Regions from separate parts of the Clostridium sp. HCS.1 genome, predicted to be linked through region 1. Evidence: a T-box and tRNA genes for the amino acid it is inferred to sense, from the RefSeq annotation. Region 1 holds a T-box; the other holds one or more tRNA genes.
What was found. The T-box of region 1 lies ahead of pheS (phenylalanine--tRNA ligase subunit alpha). A T-box ahead of a tRNA ligase gene usually reads a tRNA of that ligase, here a tRNA-Phe.
Positions count from the first base shown of each region.

Region 2: it has a tRNA-Phe gene. The T-box ahead of pheS (phenylalanine--tRNA ligase subunit alpha) is inferred to sense a tRNA for this amino acid. The anticodon was not compared.

Region 1 covers NZ_CP170704.1:2,208,938-2,221,004, reverse strand. The annotation lists gene ACFYH6_RS10550 (potassium channel family protein) at 1-574, shown strand, start outside; gene ACFYH6_RS10545 (TrmH family RNA methyltransferase) at 588-1,370, shown strand; T-box leader at 1,438-1,652, shown strand; gene pheS (phenylalanine--tRNA ligase subunit alpha) at 1,723-2,742, shown strand; gene pheT (phenylalanine--tRNA ligase subunit beta) at 2,762-5,137, shown strand; gene ACFYH6_RS10530 (DUF368 domain-containing protein) at 5,292-6,101, shown strand; gene zapA (cell division protein ZapA) at 6,330-6,980, shown strand; gene ACFYH6_RS10520 (DUF3656 domain-containing U32 family peptidase) at 7,124-9,475, shown strand; gene ACFYH6_RS10515 (hypothetical protein) at 9,480-9,836, shown strand; gene ACFYH6_RS10510 (endonuclease MutS2) at 9,852-12,067, shown strand, end outside.
Region 2 covers NZ_CP170704.1:251,184-263,250, reverse strand. The annotation lists gene ACFYH6_RS01285 (ATP-dependent Clp protease ATP-binding subunit) at 1-1,286, opposite strand, end outside; gene ACFYH6_RS01280 (CtsR family transcriptional regulator) at 1,353-1,808, opposite strand; gene ACFYH6_RS01275 (MBL fold metallo-hydrolase) at 1,956-2,612, shown strand; gene ACFYH6_RS01270 (DUF362 domain-containing protein) at 2,630-2,800, opposite strand; gene ACFYH6_RS01265 (heavy-metal-associated domain-containing protein) at 2,898-3,101, opposite strand; gene ACFYH6_RS01260 (stage 0 sporulation family protein) at 3,115-4,020, opposite strand; gene ACFYH6_RS01255 (DNA polymerase III subunit delta') at 4,023-4,958, opposite strand; gene ACFYH6_RS01250 (cyclic-di-AMP receptor) at 4,972-5,301, opposite strand; gene tmk (dTMP kinase) at 5,388-6,017, opposite strand; gene ACFYH6_RS01240 (sigma factor G inhibitor Gin) at 6,022-6,243, opposite strand; gene ACFYH6_RS01235 (M20 family peptidase) at 6,384-7,535, shown strand; gene ACFYH6_RS01230 (hypothetical protein) at 7,560-8,063, opposite strand; gene ACFYH6_RS01225 (magnesium transporter CorA family protein) at 8,348-9,295, shown strand; gene ACFYH6_RS01220 (S66 peptidase family protein) at 9,486-10,412, shown strand; tRNA gene ACFYH6_RS01215 (tRNA-Cys) at 10,445-10,519, opposite strand; tRNA gene ACFYH6_RS01210 (tRNA-Phe) at 10,525-10,600, opposite strand; rRNA gene rrf (5S ribosomal RNA) at 10,606-10,722, opposite strand; rRNA gene ACFYH6_RS01200 (23S ribosomal RNA) at 10,836-12,067, opposite strand, start outside.

The sequences.
Region 1 (12,067 bases):
AGATAGAGATGAAGATGTAGTTCAAGATATAGCAGATAGTGTAACTCATGCAGTTCAATTAGATGCAACTGATGAAAATGCATTAAGATCCTTAGGAATAAGAAATTTTGATGTAGCAGTTGTTACTATAGGAGATAATATTCAATCTAGTATAATGGTTACACTATTAGTTAAAGAGCTTGGTGTAAAATACATTATTGCTAAAGGACAGAGTGAATTACATGCAAAGGTACTTTATAAAATAGGTGCTGATAGAGTTATTCTTCCAGAGAAAGACATGGGAATTAGAGTAGCTCATAATTTAGTTTCTGCTAATATATTAGATTACATAGAACTTTCAGAAGATTATAGCATTATGGAAATTCAAGCCTTAAATGAATGGTCAGGAAAAACACTAAATGAATTGAAACTTAGAAGAAAATATGGCATAAATGTTATGGCTATAAAAAGAGGAGATGAAGTTAATTTATCTCCAGCAGCTGATGATATAATTAAAGAAAATGATATTATAGTAGCTATAGGCTCAGCTGAAGACTTAAATAGATTAGAAGGCATGATAGTTAAATCAAAGTAATGAGGTGCTTATTTTGATATATATAGAAAGTAAGGATAACAACTTATTTAAGAACATAAAAAAGCTTAAAGAGAGAAGATTTAGAGATAAGGAAGGCCTATTTATCCTTGAAGGTTTTCGCTTAATAGAAGAAGCTATAAAGGCAAAGATGGAAATAGAAAATATTATTATTTCAAAGGATTATGAGCAAAAGTTTCAAGAGTTTTTATTAAATAATATTGATTTAAATAAAAAAACTTATTTTTTAGCTAATAATTTATTTATGCAGGTTGCATCCACAGAAAATCCCCAAGGAATAATTGCTGTGGTTAAGAAAAAAAATAACCAAAAGACTTTAAAGGGAGATTTTTATCTAATTTGTGATAAGGTTCAAGATCCAGGGAATTTAGGAACTATAATTAGAACTGCACATGCAGCAGGAGTAAATGGAATAATATTAACAAAGGGAACTGTAGATATATATAATGATAAGACCATTAGATCTACTATGGGATCAATTTTTTATATTCCAATTTTTTATGATGATGAGAATTATAGTATTATAAGATCATTAAAAGAAGATGGATTTAGTTTAGTTGCTACATCCTTAGCAGAGTCAAAAAATTTCTTTGAAGAGGATCTTAAGGGGAAAACTATACTAGCTGTTGGAAATGAAGGAAATGGAATAAGTAATGAGCTTTTTGAATTAGCAGATAAAAAAGTTAAAATACCTATGCCTGGTGGGGCAGAATCATTAAATGTATCTATTGCTACATCAATAATTTTATTTGAAAAGGTAAGACAAAATTTGATTTAGTAATAAATAGAAAGTTACTATTGAAATTAATTAAATTTATTTGTATAATGAATTGTAAATTAAATATATAAAGACTGTGAATGAGAAAGTAAATATAAAGGACTTTTCAGGGAGAAGTAGCCATAGACTGAAAGCTATTTTATAGAAATTTATATTGAAGTTCCCTCAGGAGTCCTAGAAGTGAAATAATAGTAGTTTCTAGCGGTTTTTCCGTTATTTAAATTAAGTTGGGTTAAGTTTTCTTAACCAATTAGGGTGGTAACGCGACACTTCGTCCCTTTCAGGGGGGCGAAGTTTTTTTGTTATTTAGAAAAGTATATTTTCTAATTTATATCATAAGGGAGGAAAGAACATGCAAGAAAAGTTAATGTCTATTAAAGAAAGTGCATTTAATGAATTAACAAATGCAGATAGTAGCTCAAAGTTAGAAGAAATAAGAGTAAAGTATTTAGGTAAAAAAGGAGAACTTACTACTATACTAAGAAGTATGGGGGGATTATCTAAAGAAGAAAGACCAGTAGTTGGAAAGCTTGTTAATGAAGTTAAAAAGGAAGTAGAAGATAAGATAGAAGAAAAGCTTAATACAATTAAGGAAAAAGAAAAAAATGATAAGCTAGCTTCTGAAGTTATAGATATATCTATGCCAGGAAAGAAAAATATCATTGGTAAGAGACATCCTCTTGATTTAACTTTAGAAAGTATGAAGGATATATTTATATCTATGGGATTTACAGTAGAAGAAGGTCCAGAAGTAGAACTAGATTATTATAATTTCGAAGCTTTAAATATACCTAAGAATCATCCAGCAAGAAGTGAACAAGATACATTTTATATAAATGATAATTTAGTATTAAGAACACAAACTTCACCAGTTCAAATAAGAGTTATGGAAAATCAAGCACCTCCTATAAAGATGATAGGACCTGGTAAGGTGTATAGATCAGATGCAGTTGATGCAACTCATTCACCTATATTCTATCAAATGGAAGGCTTAGTAATAGATAAGGGAGTAACTTTTGCAGATCTTAAAGGAACTTTAGAACTTTTTGCTAAGAAAATGTTTGGAGATAAGGTTAAGACCAAATTTAGACCTCATCATTTCCCGTTTACAGAACCTTCAGCAGAAATGGATGCAACTTGCTTCGTTTGTGAAGGTAAGGGATGTAGAGTTTGTAAGGGAAGCGGCTGGATAGAATTATTAGGATGTGGAATGGTTCACCCACAAGTTCTTAGAAATTGTGGTATAGATCCTGAAGTATATAGTGGTTTTGCCTTCGGATTTGGTGTAGATAGAATGGTTATGCTTAAGTATGGCATTGATGACATCAGATTATTATATGAAAGTGATATGAGATTCTTAAATCAATTTTAATTAACAGGAGGTAAAAGATATGAAAGTACCATTTAATTGGCTTAAAGATTATGTTGATGTAAATATAGATGCGAAAGAGCTTGGTGATAGATTAACTCTATCAGGTTCAGCCTTAGAAGAGGTAATTACTCAAGGTGATGTAATTAAAAATATTGTTACAGGTAAAATAACAGAAATAACACCACATCCAGATGCAGATAAATTAAAAGTTTGTCAAGTTGATATTGGAAAAGAAAGAATACAAATAGTTACAGCAGCAACTAATATGAAGGAACAAGATATAGTTCCTGTTGCACTTCACAAATCAATTTTAGCAGATGGAAGTGAAATTAAAAAAGGTAAACTTAGAGGTGTAGTATCTAATGGTATGTTTTGTTCTGAAGAGGAACTTGGAATAGCTGGAGATGAACCAGTACATGGTCTTATGATATTACCAGCTGATGCTCCTCTTGGAATGGATATAAAGGAATATTTAAATCTTAACAAATCAATATTAGATTTTGATATTACTTCAAATAGACCAGATTGCTTAAGTATAGTTGGTATGGCTAGAGAAACAGCAGCTACTCTAGGAACAACTTATAAAATGCCAAATTTAAATTATGAAGTAAAGAGTAATGAAAATATAAATGATAAAATTACTGTAGAAGTAAGAGATTCACTTTGCAGAAGATATATGGCTAGAGGTGTTAAAAATGTTAAGATTATGCCTTCACCAGGTTGGATGCAAGAAAGATTATTAGAAGCAGGGGTTAGACCTATAAATAATATAGTTGATATTACTAACTTTGTTATGTTAGAAATTGGTGAGCCTATGCATGCTTTTGATGCAAGAGAAATCAAAAGTGGGAAAATAGTTGTTGAAAGAGCAAAAGATGATGAGTTATTTGTTACTTTAGATGAAATTGAAAGAAAGTTGGATTCATCATTTTTATGTATAAAGGACAATGAAACATCTATAGGATTAGCTGGGATAATGGGTGGATTAAACTCAGAAATTCAAGAAGATACTACAGAAGTTATATTTGAAGCTGCAAACTTTGATGGAACTAATATTAGAGTGAATTCTAAGAAGTTAAACTTAAGAAGTGAAAGTTCAGCTAGATTCGAAAAAGATATAGATCCAAATCTTGCAGAATTAGCTATAAATAGAGCTTGTGCATTAATATGTGAGCTTGGTTGTGGCGAAGTTATGGAAGGAACTATAGATATATATAACTCTAAAAAAGAAGAGGGAAATATTACTGTAGATTATAAATGGATAAATAAATTCTTAGGAACAGATATTCCAGCAGAAGATATGAAAAAATATCTTGATTTATTAGAATTAAAAACTGAAATAAATGGAGATAATTTAGAAATAAGAATACCTACTTTTAGAATTGATATAGCCATAAAAGAAGATATAGCTGAAGAAGTTGCAAGAATTTATGGATATGATAAGATTCCTACAACAATATACAGTGTTTCAACAGGTAGAGAACCTAAATATAAAGGTGAATTATTAAGAGATTTAATGGTTAAAACAATGGTAGCTAGCGGATTAAATCAATCTATAAGTTATTCATTTATTTCACCTAAGGTATTTGATAAAATTAATTTACCAATGGATAGTGAATTAAGAAAAGTTATAAAAATCAAGAATCCATTAGGTGAAGATTATTCTGTAATGAGAACTACTACTATTCATTCTATGATGGAATGTTTAGGAAGAAATTACTCAAGAAATAATGACTATGCAAGATTATTTGAAATAGGTAAAATTTATATCCCTAAAGAGGATGAAACAGAGCTTCCAATTGAAAAAAATATCCTAACTATAGGTATGTATGGAAATTGTGATTATTTAGACTTAAAGGGAATAATAGAAAATGCTCTAGAAACTCTTGGCTTAAGCAAGGTTATGTTTACTAGAGAAAGCAATAATCCAAGTTATCATCCAGGTAAGACAGCAGCTTTAATGATAGGAAATACTAAGGTAGGTGTATTAGGAGAAGTACATCCAGATCTTTCAGAAAATTATGGAGTAGATGTAAATTGCTATTTAGCAGAACTTAATTTAGATTTATTATTTGAATATGCTAAAATAGATAGAAAATATAAAGCTTTACCTAAGTTCCCAGCAGTTACTAGAGATATTGCATTACTTGTAAATGACGAAGTTTTAGTTCAAGAAATTGAAGAAACTATCAGAAAAGCTGGAGGTAATTTAGTAGAAAAGGTAGAATTATTCGATATCTACAAAGGAGCTCAAATACCAGAAGGCAAGAAGAGTATAGCATATGCAATAGCATATAGAGATGAAAGAAAGACCTTAACTGATAATGATGTTAACAAAGTTCATGATAAGATTTTAAGAAGTCTTGAATATAAGCTTGGAGCTACATTAAGATAAAAAATTAAATTTATTAAAAATTAAATGGTGCTGTCGCAAATTAGAAAATAAATAATGAAAATATAATATTTATTAATATTATATTGTACATTTTTAAATTTTAGTTATTTGCGACGGCTCTATTATTTTAATTACAATTGCTAAAGGAGATTATATGAAATACATAATTGATTTACTAAAAGGGATGGTCATAGGTGTCTCTAATATTATTCCAGGAGTTAGTGGTGGAACTATGGCTGTTGTTATGGGAATATACGATAAAATAATATATTCCGTTAATAATTTTTTTAAAGATATAAAGAGGAATATTTTATTTTTAGGAATATTAGCTATTGGAGCAGCTATTGGAATTTTATTATTTACTAATGTAATTGATTATTTAATTAAAAATTATAATGAACAAACTAATTTTTTCTTTATTGGATTAATAATTGGAACAGTACCTTTATTATATAAAAGAGCTACGAAAACAAGAATAAAAGGTGGAAATCTTACAGGTTTAATTTTAGGGTTTGCTATAGTGGCAGCTTTAGGAATATTAGAAAAAGTAAATCCAGAGGCTGCATTTTTAAGTGCTATTTTTAAACCTAATGCAATTGGATTTTTTGTAGCAGGATTTATAGCAGCTGCAACAATGATATTACCAGGAATAAGTGGTTCTTTTGTATTGCTATTAATTGGTTTATATGAACCAATTATAGAGTCTGTTAAAAGCTTTCATTTAATAAATATTGGATTGGTTGGCACAGGGGTGCTTGTTGGATTTTTATTAATGACAAAGTTAATAGAGAGAATATTTAATAAGTATCCTCAAACAGCTTATTGTATTATATTAGGATTAGTTATAGGTTCAGTATTTGTTATATATCCAGGTTTTACATTTGGAATAATGGGTATAGTATCTATACTAACACTTATTTTAGGATTTTTAGTAGCTTACTTTATAGGTAAAAATGAAAATTAAATATTAAAAGCTTTAATTTATAAAATAATTATTATATGAAATAAATTAGAAATTATTATATTAAATTATAAGTAGATAAATACTATATTAAAATGATTTGAATGGAATAATATAGTATTTATCTCTTTTTTTTATTAGATTTATAATTAGATTATATTTTCTTATACATACTATGGTATATTTATGATAAAATTAAAGTAACTAATTATTATGTTAATGAGGTGTGTTATGAGTACAGTTACTATAAATATAAATGGAATGGATTATAATTTAAGAGGAAGAGAAAGTGAAGAATATTTAGCAGAAATAGCTAAGTATGTAGATGGAAAAGTTAAGGATATTATGGCAAGCAATAGAAAGTTAAGCACTACTGCAGGGGCAACCTTAGTTGCTTTAAATATAGCAGATGAATTATTTAAGGCTGATGAAGAAGTAGAATCATTAATGAAGAAAAATACTTCATTAGAAGAGAGAAATACTACTCTTAAAGAGCGTCTAAAAGAACTAAGGGACGAAACAGAAAATATTGAAGTGCTAAAGAAAGTTATAGAAGATATAAAAAGTGAAAATATAGTTCTTAAAGAAGAAATTGAAAATTATTATAAAGAGCTTGAAGAAGTTAGAAATAATACTTTATTAAAAGAAGCTGAAGATGAATATAAAGAAAAATTTATAAAATTAAGTGAAGAATATAAAATAATGGAAGAGGACTATAAAAAAATTAAATCTCAAAGGGAAAATCTTAAGAGGATAAATAAAGACACTAAATTTCAATTACAAAATTTAAAGTATAAGGTATTGGATTTAGAAAAGAAATTAATGGATTCTCAAGTTGAACTTGCTGTAGAAAAAAAGAAAGGAAATTTACTTTTAAAGTAAATTTATAAGAAATAAATTGTAATATAAACTTATTGTATATTTATTACAGTTATCTAATTATACCATAGAAAAAAATCTATAATTATGTTATATATTATAATAAAGTTTTTAGATTACTATACTAAAGTTTAGGAGAAGTATTTATGAAAAAAGTTGAAATTTTAGCTCCAGCTGGGAGCATGGAAAGCCTTATTGCAGCTATGAATAAGGGAGCAGATGCTATCTATTTAGGTGGTAATAAGTTTTCAGCAAGGGCATATGCCTCTAATTTTGATAATGATAATATGATAAAAGCAGTAGATTATGCACATAGCTATGGGGCTAAAGTTTATGTAACATTAAATACTATTTTAAAAGAAAATGAAATTGAAGAAGCTGTAAGGTATGTTGGCTTTTTATATGAAATAGGAGTAGATGCTATAATTATACAAGATTTAGGCTTGTTTAAAAGAGTAAAAGAAGACTATCCTGATTTTGAAATTCATGCATCAACTCAAATGACAATACATAATGGTGAAGGTGCTTTGTTTTTCAAGGAAAAGGGATTTCATAGAATAGTTTTATCTAGGGAATTATCCTTAGATGAAATTAAATATATTTCTACAGATTTGGGCATAGAAACGGAGGTATTTGTACATGGAGCTTTATGTGTATCTTATTCAGGACAGTGTCTAATGAGTTCTATGATTGGTGGAAGAAGTGGAAATAGAGGAAGATGTGCGCAGCCTTGTAGAATGGAGTATACTTTAAAAGGTGAAAATTCAGGCGAAAAGAAGGCATATTTATTAAGCCCTAAAGATACCTGTACAATTGAAAGTATTGGAGATATTATAAATTCAGGGACATATTCACTAAAGATCGAAGGTAGAATGAAAAGACCAGAATATGTAGCTGGTGTAGTTGATAATTACAAAAAGGCAGTGGAAAAAGAATTATATAAGACTGAATATAATGTTGCTAAAGGAAAGAGAGAATTATTACAATTATTTAATAGAGGAGGATTCTCAACTGCCTATTTACATAAAAACTTAGGTAAGGATATGATGAGCTTTAATAGTCCAAGAAATACTGGTTTACCTTTAGGTAGAATTGAAAAAAATGGTGAGATATTATTAAAAGAGAATATTAATATAGGCGATGGCTTCAGATTTAGAGAAACTGGATATAATATTAATAAGATTATAAAAAATGGAAAAGAAGTAAAAGAAGCAAGTAGAGGAGAAAGAGTTAAGATATTTCCAACTGCATATAAAATTGGTGATGAAATCTTTAAATCTTCAGATAAAATGCTTTTTGACTCCTTAGAAGACTCATTAATCCCTTTTAATAGAAAGATTAACATTAAGGCAGAAGTTAGCTTTAAAGTATCCGAACCTATAAAGTTAATTATTAATTACCAAGATAAAGAATATGTATTTTTAGGAGAAAAAGTAGAAAAAGCAGAAAAGAAACCTCTAAGTAAGGAAAGAATAATTGAGTCATTAATTAAATCTTCTGAAAGTGCTTTTAAGATTGAAGAGGTTGAGTTTATTGACTTTGAAGATGGATTTTTAAAGGTAAGTGATTTAAATAGTTTAAGAAGAGATGCTTTAGAGGGACTTCAAAAGGCTATAACTAAATCTTTTAGAAGAAGAAGACCAGAAAAAAACATAAAAATAAATGAAGAAATTAATAAATCTATAGATTTAGATATATTGTATCAATGCGTAACTAAAGAACAATTAAAAGCTCTTTTAGATGAAGGAATTAAAGATATTGCTATTGATGTATTTAATAGAGATAAAGATGCTTTGAAGGTTACTGACATAAAAAATATAGCTAATATTGATGGATTAAACATATATTTAAAAGTGCCTAATATAATAAAGAGTGAATTTAATAGTGTTGTTAATATAATTGAAAAAGTTAAGAATAATATAAAAGGAATAGTTACAGTTAATGTTGGTATTATAAGAAAGTATCAAAAAGAGCTTAATATAATTGGTGACTATAAGCTTAATATAATAAATTCTGAGGCTTTAAAGTTTTATCAAAAAGAATTAGCTATTCCAACCCTTAGTCTTGAATTAAATAGAAAAGAAATAAAATCTTTACTAAAAAATAACACTGGTAATGCTCAAGGAATTATTTATGGTAAAACTGAGCTTATGATAAGCGAATATTGTCCTATTGGAAGTACCTTTGGAGAAAAGTCTGCTTGTAAAGAGTGCAATATAGCTTGCTCTAGGGATAAGTTTACTTTAGTTGATAGAATGAAGGAAAAATTTAGAGTAATGACAGATATATTTTGTAGAAGTTATATATTAAATCCAAAACCAATAAATCTTATAGACGAAAAAGAAGATTTAAGTAGTCTTGGAATTAACTCATTTAGAGTTGAATTTAGAGATGAAAATTATGAAGAAGTTAAAAAGATTTTAAGAATGATTAAGGGTGAAGAGTTAATAAATTCTAAAGAATATACTAAAGGTCATTATAGAAGAGGAATAGAATAGATATATGAGTTTATTAATAAGTATTATTTTTATTATTGCTACTATAGTAATAAATTTTATATTTATATTTTCAACAAAAAAATATAAATGCTATAAACCAGTAATAGAGCTAGGGCATAAAGCTAAAATAGAATGTATCACTTTATTAAATGGATTTTGGAAAAAGGAAATTCTTATAGTAGCTATAGGAATTACATTATGCTTTTTATCAATATTCATTGATACTAATAATAAGATTATATTAGGAACATTTTTGTGCTTAAGTATTTTATATAGTTTTATTGCCATTATATCAGGAATTTATAATTATAAAAGCTTTAATAAAAGTATTAGTAATTTACTTAATAAAATTAGTAAATAACAAAAAGGAGAGAATATGCAAGAAAGAACCCTTAAAGTATTAGAATTTAATAAGATTAAAGATAGATTAAAAGAATATGCTATAACTACTAGCAGTAAAGAGATTATTGATAAATTAGAACCTTACGAAACAGTTTATGAAGTAAAAAGAAAGTTAAAGGAAACAGATGAAGCACTAGATCTTTTAATTACAAAAGGAAATCCTCCTTTTGAAGGCTTACATGACGTAAAAGAAGGTGTTGAAAGAGCAAAAAAAGGTGGGATATTATCTGCAGGACAATTATTAAAAATAGGTGGCATGCTTAAATGTTCAAGAAGATTTAAGGATTATATATCTAGAAGAGATGATGAAACGCCTCATTTAATTTTAGAAGATCTTGCCTATATTCTAACACCTGTAAAACAATTAGAAGATATTATTGAGTTATCAATAATATCAGAAGAGGAAATCAGTGATAAAGCAAGTAGTACTTTAAGTTCAATTAGAAGAAATTTAAAGGAAAAGAATTCATCAGTAAGAGATAAAATTAATTCAATAGTAAGATCAAATGCTAAATATCTACAAGACTCTCTATATACCATGAGAGGAGATAGATATGTATTACCTGTAAAAGCAGAATATAAAAGTGCAGTCCCTGGGCTTGTACATGATCAAAGTTCTACTGGAGCTACTCTTTTTATAGAACCAATGAGCCTTGTTAATTTAAACAATGAAATAAAAGAGCTTAAGCTTAAAGAAAAAGCAGAAATAGAAAGAATATTAATGGACTTATCAAACAGGGTTTTTGATGTAATAGAAACTGTTGAGAGTAATTTTAATATACTTACAGAATTAGATTTTATTTTTGCAAAAGGTAAATATGGATCAAGTTTAAATGCAATATGCCCAGATGTAAATGAGGATAAAAGCTTCGATATAATTCAAGGAAGGCATCCTCTTATTGACCCTAAATTTGTAGTTCCCTCAGATATATATTTAGGTAAAGAATTCAGTACCTTAATGATAACAGGACCAAATACAGGTGGTAAAACTGTTACATTAAAAACTGTAGGATTATTACACTTGATGGCATTAAGTGGGCTTTTAATTCCAGCTAGAGATAATTCTAGTGTAAGCTTTTTCAAAAGCATTTTTGCAGATATAGGAGATGAGCAGAGTATAGAGCAATCATTATCAACATTTTCTTCTCACATGACAAGTATAGTTAAGATAATGGAGAGTGCTGATGATAACTCTTTAGTTCTATTTGATGAAATTGGTTCTGGTACTGATCCTACAGAAGGTGCTGCACTGGCTATTGCTATATTGGAAACCTTAAGGGAACAAGGAGCAAGAATTATTGCAACAACTCATTATAGTGAGTTAAAGGGGTATGCTTTAAGAACTTCAGGTATAGAAAATGCTTCTGTAGAATTTGATGTGGAAACTTTAAAACCAACTTATAGATTATTAATAGGTATTCCAGGTAAATCTAATGCTTTTGAAATATCAAAGAGATTAGGATTAAGGGAAGATGTAATATCTAAAGCTAGACAAAATATATCTTCAGAAAATCTACAATTTGAAGATTTAATTAGGGATTTACAAGAAAAAAGCATTATAGCTAATAGAGATGCAAGAGAAGCTAAAAAGTTGAAAAATGAAGCAGATGAACTTAAAAAGAAATATGATGAAAAGCTTAAAAGATTAGATGAAATAAGAGATAAGGCTTATAGTGAAGCAAGATACGAGGCAAAGAATATAATTTCAAAAGCTAAGGATGAAGCAGATGAAATATTAAAGGCCATGAGAGAATTAGAAAAGTTAGGTATATCTCAAGGTGGTAGAGCTAGACTTGAAGAAGAAAGAAAAAAACTTAAGGATAGTTTAGAAAATAAGGAAGCTTCATTAATTAAGGAAAGAGAAAATAATGGTGAAGTTATAGATAAGGTTACATTAGGAATGGATGCTTATTTACCATCATTAAATCAAAATGTAATAATTATTTCAATGCCTGATTCTAGAGGCGATGTTCAAGTAGAGGCTGGAATAATGAAGATAAACGTTAAACTTAAGGATTTAAGAAAAGTAAAAAATACAAATACTAAAAAAGAAAAAAAGAAAAGAGAATTGAATTTAAATTTAAAATCTGTAGATAGTAGAGTAGATTTAAGAGGAATGGATTCAGAAGAAGCATGCTATAAAGTAGATAAGTATTTGGATGAAGCTTATATGTCTAATTTAGGAGAAGT
Region 2 (12,067 bases), 1.8 Mb from region 1:
TTTGATAGTAGTTCTAAATTCCTTTTTAAATCTCCTATTTCTGGAGGCGAAATAAGATTTTCTATTCTCACTTTGGCTGATGCCTCATCTATTAAATCAATTGCTTTATCAGGCATAAACCTATCGCATATATATCTATCTGATAGTTCTACAGCTGCTTCTAAAGCTTCGTCCTCTATTTTAACCATATGATGAAGTTCATATTTTTCTCTAAGCCCTCTTAATATTTCAAGAGTCTCTTCCTTTGAAGGTTCATCTACAGTAACCGGCTGGAATCTTCTTTCTAAAGCTGAATCCTTTTCAATGTATTTTCTATATTCATCAATAGTAGTTGCTCCAATACACTTTATTTCTCCTCTAGCTAATGCAGGCTTTAAAATATTAGATGCATCAATAGCTCCCTCTGCTCCACCAGCACCAACTATAGTATGAATCTCATCTATAAATATTATTATATCTTGAGAAGTTATAATCTCGTCCATAACCTTTTTTAATCTATTTTCAAATTCACCTCTATACTTAGCTCCTGCTATCATAGCTGTTAAATCTAAAGATATTATAGATTTATCCTTTATAATATTTGGAACCTTTCCCTCAACTATCATTTGAGCTAAGCCTTCTACAACTGCAGTTTTCCCAACTCCAGGTTCTCCTATGAGGCATGGATTATTTTTATTTCTTCTACATAATATTTCTAGTATTCTTTTGCTTTCAGTTTCTCTTCCTATGAATGGATCGAGTCTTCCTTCCTTAGCTAAAGCAGTTAAATCTTTACCATATTGATTAAGCATTGGAGTTTTATTTGAATTTTTCTTTTTATCATCCATCTGCTTTATATCATTTATATCATTTTTATTAATGTAATTTATAATTTCAGTTTTTATACCTTTTAAATCTACTTTTAAATTTGAAATTATAGTATAAGCTATACTTTCAACATCATCTAGTAAAGCTAATAAAATATGCTCTGGATTTATATAATTATGATTATACATCATCGCCTTTGCTAAGCTATCATCAAATACTCTCTTAGTTCTAGGATTTAATAGCATTTCCCCTATAGAAATGTCTACATCACCAAATCCTAAGTAGTCTTCAATAAGATTTCTTACCTTATCTATAGTAATTCCACTAATATACAAAACCCTATTAGCAAAACCACCTTCTTTTAATATTCCTAAAAGAATATGCTCCGTTCCTATATACCCATGCTTAAAATACTGCGATTCTTTCTGAGCTTCTACAAGTACTATTTGTGCTCTTTCTGTAAATTTACCAAAAACCATAAATACCTCCATACCCTATTGCTAAATTTAACTACACAGATAAACTATAGATATATATAACATACTTTAAGATAATACAACTGCTAATATTCCCTTTAACATATCTGCTCTTAATTTATTTTTATTTTCAACAGAAGCTAAAGTTCTATCATTTAAAGTTATCTTAATAATTTCAAATTCTTTATCAGAAATTACTTTAGTATCATTTAAATGTTGTAAAATAGATAAAGCACTTCCATAAGTTATACTTTCTCCTATGGAATTATTAATTAAATTTAAATTTTCAGCTTTATCATTGTATGTTATTTTCTTTATAACTATATATCCACCACCGCCTCTTTTGCTCTCAATTATATATCCTTTTTCATAAGTAAATCTTGTTGTTAATACATAATTGATTTGTGATGGTGCACAGGAAAATTTATCTGCTAACTCATTTCTTTGAATTAAAACCTGTCTTTCTCTTTCTTCATTTAACATATCTTTAATAAAATTTTCTATTGTATCTGAAATTCTTGCCATAATTTCACCTTCTTAAACTTATTATTTTAATTAGACCTTCTTTGACTTTCATTATATATTATAAGTCTTAATATGTCCAATAATAAATTTTCATATAAAAAGAATTATAAAATTCCTTTTGTTTAAACTATATATGAGGTGATTAATATGGAAATTAAGTGGATTGGCTATTCTTGTTTTTTAATAAAAAATTTATTAGGGAAAAAAATTTTAATAGATCCAATGCAAATATATCCCTATATACAAAAATATGATTTAAAACCAGATATAATTACTTTTAGTCACTCTCATAATAATGAAATTATTAATGATTGTATTATTAATAATTATAAGGTTATAAATTATACTACATATTTTGAAAATGAATATTTTATTATTAAAGGTTTTAACAGTTGTAGAGATAACTTTTCTGGATTTAGAAGAGGTGAAAATATTATATATCTATTTGAAATTGATGGGTTTAAAATCTGCCACTTAGGCTCATTAGGACATTTATTAGATGATGAATTAATAAGCAAATTAACTAACTTAGATTTTTTATTTATTCCTATCGGAGGACATTTTTGTTTAGATGGATTATTAGCAGCAAAACTTGTTGCCAAAATAAAACCTAAATATATAATTCCAATGTCCTTTAAAACCTCTTTAGAATATTTTTATTTAGATGGCCCCTTAAAGTTTTTATCTACTTTAAAGAATATTATTTATTATAATACCGATACTATTTATACTGATGAGTTACCCTTAGTTAATGAACTCACAGTACTATTATTAAAAGAAAAGAATAAAGAACCGCTAAATTAGCGGTTCTTTATGTAAAATTATGCTTGTACAGGAGCTCCTACTGGGCAAACATTTGCACAGTTTCCACAATCTATGCAAACATCCTCATCGATAACGAATTGAGTATCTCCTTGACTTATAGCATCAACTGGGCATTCTGCAGCGCAAGCACCACAGTTTATACATGAATCTTCAATCTTAAATGCCATAATTAGCACCTCCTAATATTATGAATTTATTTCTAGTCTATTTTAACATATCAATAAAAATTTTAAAAGGTTTCTAAATAATTATCTTGAATATATTTTATATTACACTATATCCAAGTTCTTCAATAGATGCTATTATCCCATCTAAAGATATAGTCTTATCATCATAAACTATACTTACTTCTTTTTTATTTACATTAACTTCACAAGCAATAGTTCCTTCACTATGAGCTATAACCTCTTTAATGCTAATAACATCTTCATTTGTATTAAGATTTGCTATCCTTAATACTGTTTTCATTTAATACCCCCCTTTAATTTTCTTTTATAAGATCATTGATTAAATTTTTATCTTCAGGTGACTCTATTTCAAGTTTAATATCTGATTCATCTACAGAATCCTCATATCCACCTTCTATTAATTCTATATCATCTATTTTAAACTCTTCAACTAATTCTTCATCTCCGCGTTTATATTTCACCTTAACACTTTCTTTAACTGTGTTATTGCTTACAACTTCGCCCTTAAAATCTCCCATACTTACAATAGATCCTGCCTTAGGCAATCTCTTTCTTATATCTTCGTAAGTACTTTGTTCATAATTTAAGCAGCACATAAGTCTTCCGCATATACCTGATATTTTAGTTGGGTTTAAAGATAAGTTTTGTTCCTTTGCCATCTTTATTGATACTGATGCAAAGTCACCTAGGAATGTTGAACAACATAAAGGTCTTCCACAAGGTCCTAATCCTCCAAGCATCTTAGCTTCATCCCTAACCCCTATTTGTCTAAGCTCAATTCTAGTCTTAAAAATAGTTGCTAAGTCTTTTACTAATTCTCTAAAGTCAACTCTTCCATCTGCAGTAAAGTAAAATATAACTTTATTATTATCAAAGGTATATTCTACATCTATTAACTTCATATTTAATCCATGTTCTTCAACTTTCTTTAAACATATATCTAAAGCATCTTTTTCTTTTACTTTATTTTCCTTATGTTTATTTATATCAGCTTCTTCTGCTACCCTAATAACACTCTTTAAAGGAGCCACTATATCAGATTCAGGAATTTCTTTAATGCCTATAACACATTCCCCAAATTCTATACCTCTTGCTGTCTCAACAACAACAAAGTCACCTTTTTTAACTTCTAGTCCACTAGGATCAAAATAGTATATTTTACCGGCCTTTTTAAATCTAACGCCAATTACTTTTATCATTATTAAACCTCCATAAATCCTATAAGCATAACTCTAATAGTTAATTGAAAATTAGAATTGCTTTGTAGTGATTTTCTAGCTTCTCCAATTTTGTCAATTATATTATTAAGCTTCTTATAAGACATTTCAATAGCTATTTTTTTTATACTTTCAATTTTATCCCCATTTATTAATCCGGTAACTTCATCAATTTCTTTATAAATTATTATATCTCTTATAAAGGAGGCTAGAATATTTAATATATCTTCCTTTTTATCCTTGTAAGTTACTATCTTACTTTCAAAATCCAAAAGTTCTCTAGTATTACCTTTAGTTAAAAGAAATAATAAATCAACTAAAGTATTTCTAAGCTCTTTTAAGGAAGAATCTCTCAGAAAAGCTTCTGCTTTTCCTGGAATTCCTTCACTATAGGCAATGGCAGCATTAATTTCATCTTCACTAATACTATCATCATTTATATTATCTATATAAAGCCTTACTTCATTTTTAGTTAATGGAGATAACTTATAAATTTGACATCTTGATTTTATAGTGTCTAATATAAGCTCTAGACTTTCACATAATAATATTATAAAAACCCCTTTAGGTGGTTCCTCTATAGTTTTTAATAAAGCATTTTGTGCCTGAACTGTTAATTTATTTCCATCACAAATTATTATGACCTTTTTATCTCCTTCAAAGGGTTTTTTATTTATTTCTTCAACGATTTCTCTAATATCGTCTACTCCAAAAGAAGATTTTTTACATCTATAATTTATAATATCTATATAATCTTTATCTTCAGATTTACCTAATATATTCCTAGCAAATTTATTAGCTAGTTTACTTTTACCAATACCATCTTCTCCAACAATTATATGTGCATGGGAAATTTCATCTGATTCTATTCTTCTTTTAAAGTTATCTAATATATTTTTATGTCCAATAATTTCTCCCATTACACCCTCCTAATTATATTTTTATAAATTGATCTACATCTATTACGAAGATTGTAGCTCCCCCAACTTCAACTTCAATTGGATAAGACATATACATATCAAGATTTCCAGTTATAGGAGTTGGCGTAGTAATAATTTGTTTTCTAGTCTTACAAATATCTTCTACAACATCTATAACCTTCTGTACCTTCTCTACTTCCACACCTATCATCAAAGTCGTATTTCCTGATTTTAGAAATCCCCCTGTTGTTGCTAACTTAGTTACTCTAAATCCAGCTTCAGTAATTGCATCAATTAAATCTAATGCATCATCATCTTGTACTATTGCTATTACTAATTTCATATTGACCCCTCCTAATATAAACCTCATATTAACATTTTATCACAAAAGCTGTATAAATTAAGCAAAAATTTATTATATATACTATTTTATTTAATAAAATTCAGTATTATTTCTTTTGTTTCATTAAAAACTTCATCTATAGATTTTTCTGCATTAATAATTGCAAAATCACCTCTATTATTTTCCACCAATTTATAATATCCTTCTCTTACCCTAGTATGAAAATCCAATTTCTCAAGATCTAATCTATTAACTTCTCTATCTTTATTTTTTTCTATTCTTGATAAACCTACTTCTGGAGATATGTCAAAAAATAAATTTAAATCAGGCATATATTCACCTATTGCAAATTTATTTATTTGAAATATTTCTTCAACAGGTATTCCTCTAGCATACCCTTGATAAGCTAATGAAGAATAGATAAATCTATCACATAATACGATTTTACCCTTCTCTAATGCTGGAATAACTTTCTCTACCAAATGTTGCCTTCTAGCTGCAGCATATAGCAAGGCTTCTGTTTTTCTATCCATTTCAGTATTTCTTGTATCTAATATTATGTTTCTAATATCCTCAGAAATTTTAATTCCACCTGGTTCTCTAGTTTTAATACAATCTATTCCTTCTGCAACTAAAAAATCATATATCTTTTCTAAAGTTGTACTCTTACCTGAGCCATCTCCACCTTCGAATACTATAAATTTTCCTCTGTTCATTCAACTACCTCATGTTATCAAAATTATATTTGCTTAAAAGCCATGCTTTAATTCTTTCTTTATAATAAATATATTCTATATCATTACTATTTATTTGAGAAATTGCATTGCTACACTCATGGCAAAATAAGCCCTTGTTAATAATTATATCATTTATAGATATTTTTTTACTACATAGCTTACATTTATTTTTATCATTATCTATGGTTTTGTTTTCTAGATTCATATTAATCCCCCCTTTAAACTTTTTATTAATAATTCTCACCTTAAAAGCAATTTTTATACTTTATATAAAAAAACATATTTATAAATAATAATTTCAGTTTAAGGGAAAATTATAATTAAGATATCTTGGGAGGGAAAAAAATGAAACAAGAAATGATTAGCTTTATAGAAAAAAATAAGGAAGATTTAAAAAAATTAAATAAATTTTTATATGATAATCCTGAAAAAAGTTATAATGAATTTAATTCATATGATTATATTTGCAAACTTTTAAATAAGTATGATTTTAAAGTTGAAGAAAACTTCTTAGAATTGAAGACATCATTCCGAGCTTCTAAAGGTAATGGTAGTCCTACTATTTGCTTCTTATGCGAATATGATGCCATCCCTAATGAAGGACATATAACAGGTCATAACTTACTAACTACAACTTCAGTAGCTGCAGCATTGGCGTTAGGCTCTATAATGGAAAAAATCGGTGGTTCTGTTGTTATTATAGGATGTCCAGGAGAATATCTAGGTGGAACAAAATCTGTAATGGTTAAGCAAGGAATCTTTGAAGATATAGACGTAGTTCTAGTTGCTCACCCTGATGTTGTAACTTCAGAAAGTGGTAGTTCTTCTGCAATTATTCCATTAAGTATTAAATACATAGGTAATAGTGGACTTAGCTTTTTAAATAAAAATACATATACATCTCTAGATGGAATCCTTTTATGCTTTAATATTTTAAATTCTATGCTAAAGGGATTTCCAGATGACGTAGAAGTAAATTCAATACTTTCTAATGGAGGATTTACTCCTCTTTTATTACCTATTGAATCAGAAGCTAAATTTTATATTAGAGCGCCAGAAATGGATATTGCAAGAATAGTAGAAAGCAAGTTAAGAGAAATTGCAATTTATGTTTCTAAACTTATAAGGGTTCAAAATTCAATTTCATTATATGAACCAGAAAATGAAGAACTTATAACAAATAGAACTTTAAACAGATTGTTTAGTCATAATTTAAAAGAAACTGGAATTATTAATATTGATGGTCCTAGAGATATATATTCAGGCTTAAGTTTAGGAGTAGTAAGTAAAACTGTTCCTTGTATCCAGCCCTTTTTCTCAATTATAGATGGTTTAAATATTAGATATGGAACTAAAGCTTTTGCTGATGCAACAATTTCTGAGCATGCTTTTGTAGAAGCTATGAAGGCAGCTTTAGCTTTAGCTTTTACAGGTCATGATATTATATCAAAAGATAGTCTTTTATCTGAAGTAAAAAATGAATTCTATAAAAAATAGGCTCTATTTAGAGCCTATTTTTCTTTAAACTACTTTATATTTTAATTTACCATATTTAATTATTCTGCTAATAAATTTATCACTAGGTTGAAATTTAATCTTTTTTATTTTGTCTCCACTTTTGTAGATACAATAATAAGATTTTGCTCCTATTCTGTTACATAAATAATGCTTTACCCTTTTCATAGCCTGATATTCTTTAGGCATATTAGCCTTTTCTCCTATATAAAGTACATCAGACATCCTTATACTTTCTAGATTTTTTTCTTCTTTATTTCTTATTAAATTAATTATTAGCTTGTCTGCAATTAATGCATATCTGTATGAAACAAAACAACTTCTAATCTGCTTTATTATTAACACTACTGCTATAATAATTAATAAGATATTAACAACATGTCCAATTATATGATGATTATATTCAGATCTTTCTATAGCTTCAGATATATAAAGTATCACTGTTATGTACAATAAAATCATTGTTATAACTGGTATCCTTTTTTTCTCAACAATCTCTCTATGCATCATTTTTATAATTTATCCCCCACTAAAACATCACTCATTATAATAAATAATATTCAGATTATACTAGTTATCACTTAATTTGACCACAATTGTATTCAATTATTAATTTCTATATTTTTAATATTTTTGAAAGTTATATGAGTTTATTCTATCCAGACTTAATTTTACTATGAATTTCTTAATTTCTCTTTACATTTAAATTTTCAATATAAAATTTATTAATTTTGTTACAAAATCAATTATAAATAGTATAATTATCTTTGATATCTATTTAAGGAGGTCTAATAATGATACAAATATATAAAAGCATTGGTGAAAATAACCCTTCATTAAAAGTATTAGATACTATAGAACCAGGATCTTGGATTAATATAATTGCACCATCAGATGAAGAACTTATTTTAATATCAAAAAAGACGGGTGTTCCCCTTTCCTTTTTAAAAGCTCCTTTGGATGACGAGGAAACCTCTCGTATAGATATAGAAGATAACTGTTTATTAGTAATAGTAGATATTCCTTTTACTGAAATGGAGGATAATTCATTAACTTATGACACATATCCTTTAGCAATTATTCATACTGATAAACAAATAATTACTGTTTGCTTAAAAAACAGTAGAATATTAACTGATTTCATAAATAGTAAAATTAAATCATTTTTTACCTTTAAGAAATCTAGATTTATATTACAAATACTAAGTAGAATATCTAATTCATATTTAGTATATTTAAGACAAATTGATAAAAAGAGCTTAATGATAGAAAAAAGATTACATAAATCAATGAAAAATAGAGAATTAATTCAGCTTCATTCATTAGAAAAATCTCTAGTTTATTTCTCTACGTCCCTTAAAGCTAATGAAATTACATTAGAAAAGATGCTAAAATTAGATTTAATGCAAAAATATGAAGAAGATCAAGATGTTTTAGAAGACGTTATAATTGAAAATAAACAAGCTATTGAAATGACAGAAATATATAGTAATATTCTTGCAAGTACCATGGACTTCTTTGCTTCAGTTATTTCAAATAACTTAAATATAGTGATGAAGGTTCTTGCTTCAGTTACAATTTTAATGGCTATACCTACAGTTATTGGTGGCATATTTGGTATGAATTTCATTAGAATGCCACTTATACATAATGAATTTGGGTTTGAAATAACTATGATAATAACTCTTGTTTTAACATTTGGAACTGCTTATTTATTACATAAAAAAGGTATGTTTTCATAAAGAGTAATGCTGTACTTACAGCATATACTCTTATTTTTTTATATAGGAAAGATAAATTGTCCCATTTTTATTTTAATTTGACTAAATTTATTTATAAACTAATTGTTTATAAATATCCTTATAAAAGAATAGATATACTGCTTTTACAATATATTAATATATAAATTATTTTAAAAGTAGGTGTATTTCTTTGTTTAGTACTAAACTTAATATCATAAAATCTTCTCCTACAATAGGAATAGTAGCTCCTTCATCACCTGAATCCGAAAAATATATAGATGAAAAAATATCTTGCTTTGAGAAATTAGGATTCAAGATAAAAAAAGGTAAGCATCTCTATGATAAATTTGGATATTTAGCAGGTAGTGATGAAAATAGAGCAAAGGATTTAAATTCAATGTTTGAAGATAAAGAAGTTAATGGAATTATTTGCCTAAGAGGTGGATATGGATCTATTAGAATGGCTCCTTTTTTAGATTTGAAAAAGATAAAAAATAACCCTAAGCCTTTTTTTGGATATAGTGATATAACATTATTACTTAATTATATCTATAATAAATGTCATTTCCCTACCTTTCATGGACCAATGATAACTTCTAATTTTAATGATATTGATACTAAAAATTATTTTTTAAATATATTAAATCATAATAATAAATTAATTTATGATTTAAAAGATGTGTGCCATAAAGATTACTATATTTGGAATAGCAGAGATTTTAAAGGACACATAGTTGGTGGAAACTTATCCATTATATGCTCCACTCTTGGTACCCCTTATGAAATAAAATTTAATAATAACATATTAATTGTTGAAGATGTGAATGAAAATCCTTATGCTGTGGATAGAATGCTTTCTCAATTAATTTCCTGTGGAAAATTAAAAAAATTATCTGCAATAATAGTTGGAAATTTTACTAATTGTAATAGTAAGGATGAAATATTAACTGTAGAATATATTATAAAGGAAAAACTTATGCCGTTGAACATTCCTATAATATATGGTCTAAAGATAGGACATGATTATCCTAATATAACTATTCCTATAGGAGGTAGCTTTAAATTCTCTTCTAAAGATAATTTACTTATTCAAAATCAAATCATTTTTAAGCAATAAAAAAAACTACAAGAAATCTTGTAGTTTTCTTTTGGAGGCGCCACCCGGATTTGAACCGGGGAATAAAGGTTTTGCAGACCTCTGCCTTACCACTTGGCTATAGCGCCATACCTGGTGGCTCGACCAGGAATCGAACCAGGGACACGAGGATTTTCAGTCCTCTGCTCTACCGACTGAGCTATCGAGCCACTATACCTGGCAACGTTCTACTCTCCCACACAGTCTCCCATGCAGTACCATCGACGCTGTAGAGCTTAACTTTCCTGTTCGGAATGGAAAGGAGTGTTTCCTCTACGCCATCATCACCAGATGCTATGATTCTCCAAATCTTTCATTTGGTAAGAATCTTATACTCAGCTTGCTGAGTTTCCTTGAAAGAATATTGTTCTCTCAAAATTGTATATGAATTAATAACAAATTTTATTGGTCAAGCCCTCGACCTATTAGTATCAGTCAGCTAAATATGTTACCACACTTACACCTCTGACCTATCAACCTTGTGTTCTTCAAGGGGTCTTACTAGCTTATGCTATGGGAAATCTCATCTTGAGGGGGGCTTCACGCTTAGATGCTTTCAGCGTTTATCCCTTCCCGACTTAGCTACCCAGCCATGCTCCTGGCGGAACAACTGGTGCACCAGAGGTCAGTCCATCCCGGTCCTCTCGTACTAAGGACAGCTCCTCTCAAATTTCCTACGCCCGCGACGGATAGGGACCGAACTGTCTCACGACGTTCTGAACCCAGCTCGCGTGCCGCTTTAATGGGCGAACAGCCCAACCCTTGGGACCTACTACAGCCCCAGGATGCGACGAGCCGACATCGAGGTGCCAAACCTCCCCGTCGATGTGGACTCTTGGGGGAGATCAGCCTGTTATCCCCGAGGTAGCTTTTATCCGTTGAGCGATGGCCCTCCCACGAGGTACCACCGGATCACTAAGCCCGACTTTCGTCCCTGCTCCACTTGTGGGTGTCGCAGTCAGGCTCCCTTCTGCCTTTGCACTCTACGAACGATTTCCGACCGTTCTGAGGGAACCTTTGGGCGCCTCCGTTACATTTTAGGAGGCGACCGCCCCAGTCAAACTGCCCACCTAACAATGTCCTGTCACCAGATTCATGGCGTCCAGTTAGAATCCCAATACTATCAGGGTGGTATCCCAAGGTTGACTCCACCAAGGCTGACGCCCTAGTTTCTCAGTCTCCCACCTATCCTGTACAGACAATATCGGAACTCAATGCTAAGCTACAGTAAAGCTCTACGGGGTCTTTCCGTCCAATCGCGGGTAGCGAGCATCTTCACTCGCACTACAACTTCGCCGGATTTGCAGTTGAGACAGTGCCCAAGTCATTACGCCATTCGTGCGGGTCAGAACTTACCTGACAAGGAATTTCGCTACCTTAGGACCGTTATAGTTACGGCCGCCGTTTACTGGGGCTTAAGTTCACACCTTCGCTTGCGCTAAGTGTTCCCCTTAACCTTCCAGCACCGGGCAGGCGTCAGCCCCTATACATCAGCTTACGCTTTAGCAGAGACCTGTGTTTTTGCTAAACAGTTGCTTGGGCCTATTCTCTGCGGCCTGCTCTCGCAGGCACCCCTTCTCGCTAACTTACGGGGTCAATTTGCCTAGTTCCTTAACTGCAATTCTTCCGATGGCCTT